Regions from separate parts of the Thermorhabdus hydrogeniformans genome, predicted to be linked through region 2. Evidence: a T-box and tRNA genes for the amino acid it is inferred to sense, from the RefSeq annotation. Region 2 holds a T-box; the other holds one or more tRNA genes.
What was found. A T-box is a leader RNA that pairs with one kind of tRNA and senses whether it is charged. The one in region 2 lies ahead of ACKX14_RS10345 (valine--tRNA ligase), so its partner is inferred to be a tRNA-Val.

Region 1 (3,204 bases), on a different contig from region 2:
CCTGTCGGCCAGCGCCTGGTACCTGGCGCGTGTGTTGTCTTCGTCTCTTCGCATCCTTGCATAGGTAAAAAGCCGGTCGTTTAACCGCCCGATTTCGTCTTTCAGCTTTAGAACCCGCATGAGGTTACCGGGTGAATTGATCCTGCCCCGGAACCCTTCCAGTTTTAAAAGCAGATTTTTTACCCGATTGAAATCCCTTTCCCATAGTTCATCGCTTTCGTATATATCCTCCAGTCTCCATTTGTATTTGGCGTCGATCTCATCTCTTGACGGCAGCCCGCTCAAAGCACATCATCCTTTCTCGAGATTTCGCTTTTTATTATACCCCTTTGTCCGCCGAATTAGAAAGGCCAAAGGCATAATTGAATACCTTTTTCTATAAGTTCTATGTTTTAATATAAAAAAATATGAGGATTTCTTGTATCCTTACGGCAGGAAAAAATGTATTAATATTGTAGGCCGAATAAAGGGGGCATAGATTAAGTGAAAACTTTCAGGAGGTATACCAGGATAACCGGCGGGCATTACATGGCAATGTTTATCATCAGGCGTCGCTCCGAGCCCAATTTTGCCTGGATCGTCTCCCTGTGCATATTTGATAGCAAAAGGGAATGCGAATACTGGTTCAGGCATCAGGAGCAGGTGGTAACAAAAAGACACTGCAGCTGCGGTCTGGAGGGGGTTAGGCTTGCCCTTCTATGGTTGAAGGATCTGGAACGGAAGATAAAAAGAGGCGACTTTATCGTCATCTACTGGACCGACGAGAGGAGGCACCGGGCGTTTAGTTATCTAAAAAGATTCGGTTATACGGAAGGGACATTTCTGGACAGACCATGTCTTATTTTTAGAAAATCATCCTAGCTTTACTTAATTTTCTGAAAAGGTCTTTCCGTATGTGTATATTCCAATCGATCCTGTCACAAAGTAATAAAAAACATAATAAAAGCCACCTGTTCCGATATTAAATCAAACAGGTGGCTTTTATTTCACCTGATTTTATTGTCTGAACGGTGCATTACAAAATAAATTGGTGGACGAGATGGGATTCGAACCCACGACCCCCTGAATGCCATTCAGGTACTCTCCCAACTGAGCTACTCGCCCACACGCAAGATATATTATACTTGCTTTTCCTCCGCAAGTCAAGTGGTTATTTCAGCAGGGGTGTGGTTATTTCAGCAGGGTGTGGTTATTTCAGCTTTCTATTAATTTCTCTCAATTGCTTCAATCAGCTTTAAAAGAACATTTAGGTATTCACGACAGGCCGTATAACGGCCTTTTTTTGCATTTTCGTTTGTAAATCCCTCATAAATTGCAACATAAACAAAAAACACAGAGCCTCAAAACCGCTCTGTGCCTTGCTTTGGATATGGTGGGCGCGGCAGGGATCGAACCTGCGACCTCTTGAATGTGAGTCAAGCGCTCTCCCACTGAGCCACGCGCCCGTATCTGGTGGACGTGAGGGGATTCGAACCCCTGACCCTCTGATTGCGAACCAGATGCTCTCCCAGCTGAGCCACACGCCCAAAAATCTGCTTCTGACGTAAAATTATTATAATACAAAGTCCGCCAAAATGCAACCCTGAACATAAAATCAATCAGAATCATTTCAGCGGTCCGATCCTGTTTAACGGCCAGATGCGATACGTGGCCTTCCCGACAATAAGCCTTCTTGGGACAAATTTGTTCTCCCAGAAACGACTGTCCTTAGAGTTGTTCCTGTTGTCGCCCATCATAAAAAAATGTCCCTCGGGCACCCTGTAAGGTCCGAAATTTCCCAGCATCGGTTCCTTCAAATACGGTTCGTTCACCGGAACGTTGTTCCTGTAAAGGGTGCCGTTCCTGATTTCTATCACGTCGCCGCCGACTCCTATAAGGCGCTTTACAAATGTCTGCCTCGTGTCGTCGGGAAATTTAAATACAACTATGTCGCCCCTCCGGGGTTCTCTAAACCTGTATACGTACTTGTTCACCAGTATCCTGTCGCCGATTTCGATGGTGTGGATCATGGAGCCTGTGGGCACTATCATCGGCTCGAAGACATACCCTCTTATGGCCAGAGCCAGGATAAGCGCAAAGGCGATAGCCTTGATCCACTCCAGTATCTCTTTTTTAACGTCTTTCTCCATGTCATCACCTGAAGTAAAATTTTGTAAGCATTAAAAATACCACAATCTATTATAACATAAAAACAAAAATAATAAATAACAAAGGCTTTCATAATTAAATTAAAAATAATCCTTTAGTCCTTCAAAAATGGAAGCGCACAGTTTGTGCTGAAAATCCTGGGAAGTAAGAAGGGCTTTATCCCCGGGATTTGTAATAAATCCCAGTTCCAAGATGACGCCCGGGGCATTTGTATTAATCAGCAAAAATAAGGAAGAATTGGGCAGAGGCAGCCTCGACCTTATTTTCTCGCCCGAAGACGTATACGCCTCTTCCAGCCTTTTTTGCAGTAAAGAGGCCAGACGCCTGCTTTCTTCGCTTCCCCTGAAATAAAGCACCATAGGTCCGCGGGTTTTTGAGGAGCTCTTTTCGGCATTGACGTGAATGCTTAAAAACACGTCCGGCCTCGCTTTATTAATGATATCCGCTCTTGCAATCAAATCCCGCTTATGGCGGTATTCGCTCTTGCTGTTGAGATGGTCCAATGCGGTATCGCTGGTACGGGTCATTATCACATTTGCGCCGTTTTTTTCGCACAACCTCTTTAGCTTTAACGAAATCTGGAGGTTTATATCCTTTTCAAGGGTGCCGTCGTCATCGTATGTGCCGCCGTCGATTCCTCCGTGGCCGGGGTCTATTACTATAACCCTGCCGGTTAAAGGCGCCATCATACGGAAGACATTGACGGCACGGCCAAAAACTAAAAACCTGCACACAAAGATCAAAATCATCATACCGCATAAAATCAGAATGACAGGCGGTTTTTTCCACATGCCGCGCCTTTCATAAGCGTTCACAGGAACATCCCCCCACAACGAGTTTATAATTTAAAAATATTTTTTTATGGGGGAAGATATTACTTTAGTCGCCAAATCATTTTATGAGAAATACTGTTCGCATAATTATTTGTAAGGTTTTTGCTATATTTGTCAAGTTTATAATTTTATACCTTACATTTTGTTGACATTCATAATCAAAAGGCGTATTATTTTTGGTAAAACAACAGCAGCAGCTCAATGCATTTCTATATTTTGATTA
Region 2 (3,204 bases):
TTTTTTTATGATAGGAGAATATGGAATGAGTTTGCTGACAAAAGCTTTTATTATGGGCGTTGTGGAAGGGCTTACGGAATTTCTGCCCATATCCTCCACCGGCCATCTCATAATCACCGGTGATTTAATCGGTTTCAAAGGCGGAAGTTTTCACACCATGTTCGAGATAGTGATACAGCTGGGGGCCATCCTGGCTGTGGTATACTACTACAGAAAAAAAATTGTGGATTCCTTCGCCCACATATTGCCCGGCCAGCGGGGTTTTAACCTCTGGTTTAAAATGCTTATAGCATTTTTACCGTCGGCCGCTTTCGGCGTTTTGTTAAACGACTACATCGAAAAATACCTTTTTTCATCTTTTACGGTGGCCCTGGCGCTTATCGCCGGCGGAATTCTCATCCTCATAGTGGAAAAAGCCTTTGGGCGAAATGGAGTGGACGACATTGATGAGGCCGGCCTGGGACAGTCTTTTGTTATCGGCCTGGCCCAGTGTCTGTCGCTTTTTCCGGGCATGTCAAGGTCTGCGTCCACCATCATGGGCGGTATGGCTGCCGGTCTTTCCGTTAAAGCGGCTGCGGAATTTTCATTTTTCCTGGCCATACCTACAATGTTCGCCGCCACCGCGTATTCCCTGTTAAAGGGATTTGCGAGCATGAGCGCCATCGAATGGCAGGCCCTAGGCATCGGGTTTGTGATGTCTTTTATAGTTGCCCTGCTGGCGGTGGACAAATTCCTGTCATACCTCACAAAAAACTCTTTAAAACCCTTCGCTTATTACCGTATCCTGGTAGGGGTCGCCATGATACTACTGATTACCTCAGGAATTGTAAATTAACCCGGCTTCCGGGTCCCATAACTTGACAACGGCTTCGCCTGAGTTTAAAATATTGACAGGAAAATTCTATAAAGCGTTGACGGGGAGGAGTAGAAGCAATCCTCCATCCAGAGAGGGAGGCCAAGGCTGAAAGCCTTCCTGGAGGGTACTTTGAAGGTCGCCCCTGAGCTTCTCCGGCGAAAATAGTAGCCGGAGACGGCATAAGCCCGTTAAAGCCCGGAGCGCTCGCAGGAGAATTAAGGTGGTACCGCGGAAGCAGGCCTTTCGTCCTTTCTGGGCGAACGGCTTTTTTATTATGAAAGGAGTTGATTTCAGTTGGAGAAAAACCTTCCTTCTGTTTACAACCCAAAGGATGTAGAGGATAAATGGTATGAATTCTGGGAAAAAGAAAATTTCTTCTACGCCGCTGCGGCGCCCGACAAAGAGCCTTTTACCATAGTAATTCCCCCGCCCAATGTTACGGGGCAGCTGCACATGGGGCATGCCCTGAACAACACCCTGCAGGATATTCTCATCAGGTTTAAAAGAATGCAGGGTTATTCAACCCTGTGGCTTCCGGGCACCGATCATGCGGGAATTGCCACAGAGGCAAAGGTCAAAGAACAGCTGGCGGAAGAGGGCCTTTCCAAATACGACGTGGGCAGGGAAAAGTTCCTTGAAAGGGTGTGGGCATGGAAAGAGAAATACGGCGGAACCATAATAAAACAGTTGAAAAAACTGGGGGCCTCCTGCGACTGGTCCAGATTGCGCTTTACCATGGACGAAGGCTTGAGCCGCGCCGTAAGGGAGGTATTTGTCCGTCTTTACGAGAAGGGGCTCATATACAGGGGCGACTATATCGTCAACTGGTGCCCCACATGCAAGACCACGCTTTCGGATATTGAGGTGGAACACGAAGAAGAGACCGGTAAGTTGTATTATGTAAAATACTTCTTAAAAGACGGCTCCGGGCATCTTACGGTGGCCACCACCCGCCCCGAAACGATGCTGGGAGACACCGCCGTCGCCGTAAATCCCGAAGATGAGCGCTATGCGAACCTTATCGGAAAAATCCTGATTCTTCCTGTGGTGGGCAGAGAGATCCCGGTTATAGCCGATTCTTATGTGGACATGGAATTCGGCACCGGTGCTGTGAAGGTCACGCCCGGCCATGACCCCAACGACTTTGAAATGGGCCTGCGGCACGACCTTCCGGTAATTAATGTGATGGATGAGAACGGCCGCATGAATGAAAATGCCGGAAAATATGCCGGCATGGACCGCTATGAGTGCCGTAAACTTATAATAAAAGAACTGGATGAAAAAGGGCATCTGGAGAAGATAGAAGATTTGACCCACAGCGTGGGCCATTGTTACAGATGTCATACCACGGTGGAGCCAATGGTTTCCAAGCAGTGGTTTGTCAGGATGAAGCCCCTGGCGGGGCCTGCCATAGAGGTCGTCAAGCAGGGCAGGGTAAGATTTGTACCCGAGAGATTCACGAAAATATACCTGAACTGGCTGGAAAACATCCACGACTGGTGCATCTCCCGCCAGCTCTGGTGGGGGCACAGGATTCCGGCATGGTACTGCAATGATTGCGGGGAAATGACGGTTTCCCGGCAAGACCTGACCGTGTGCCCGAAATGCGGCAGTCACCGCCTGGAGCAGGACCCGGATGTGCTGGATACCTGGTTCAGCTCGGCTCTGTGGCCTTTCTCCACCCTGGGATGGCCCGACGATACCGAGGACCTCAAATACTTTTATCCCACCACGGTGCTGGTCACCGGTTATGACATAATATTTTTCTGGGTGGCCAGGATGATATTCTCCGCCATGGAATTCATGAAGCGGGAGCCTTTCAAGTATGTGGTCATAACAGGCCTTGTGAGAGACGCCCTGGGCCGCAAGATGAGCAAATCCCTCGGCAACGGCATAGACCCCCTGGAGGTTATCGATAAATACGGTGCCGATACCCTTAGGTTTACCCTGAGCACCGGCAATGCTCCCGGCAACGATATGAGATTTTACTGGGAGAAAGTTGAGTCAAGCCGCAACTTTGCCAACAAGATATGGAACGCCTCCCGTTTTGTCATGATGAACCTTGAGGGTTTTGAGTCCGGGGAAATAGACACAACCCAGCTCACATTGAAAGACCGGTGGATTTTGAAGAGGATAAATGACGTTACCAGGGATGTGACAGAATCACTCGATGAATTTGAAATAGGTATGGCCGCTCAAAAAATTTACGACTTTTTCTGGAGCGAGTTTTGCGACTGGTACATCGAGATGGCCAAGATAGACCTGTACGGCGGCGATGAAGAGGCAAAACAGCGAACCCGAGCGGTGCTGTGGACCACCCTTGAAAGGGCATTGAAGCTGCTGCACCC

Region 1: it encodes a tRNA-Val, which carries the amino acid that the T-box ahead of ACKX14_RS10345 (valine--tRNA ligase) is inferred to sense. The anticodon was not compared.

Annotation. Positions count from the first base shown of each region.
Region 1 is NZ_JBJYKD010000005.1:35,124-38,327, forward strand. Features, by position in the region: gene pepF (oligoendopeptidase F) at 1-285, opposite strand, end outside; gene ACKX14_RS03590 (hypothetical protein) at 484-861, shown strand; tRNA gene ACKX14_RS03595 (tRNA-Ala) at 1,029-1,104, opposite strand; tRNA gene ACKX14_RS03600 (tRNA-Val) at 1,371-1,445, opposite strand; tRNA gene ACKX14_RS03605 (tRNA-Ala) at 1,451-1,526, opposite strand; gene lepB (signal peptidase I) at 1,605-2,129, opposite strand; gene ACKX14_RS03615 (N-acetylmuramoyl-L-alanine amidase family protein) at 2,229-2,963, opposite strand.
Region 2 is NZ_JBJYKD010000020.1:12,512-15,715, reverse strand. Features, by position in the region: gene ACKX14_RS10350 (undecaprenyl-diphosphate phosphatase) at 26-835, shown strand; T-box leader at 903-1,110, shown strand; gene ACKX14_RS10345 (valine--tRNA ligase) at 1,151-3,204, shown strand, end outside.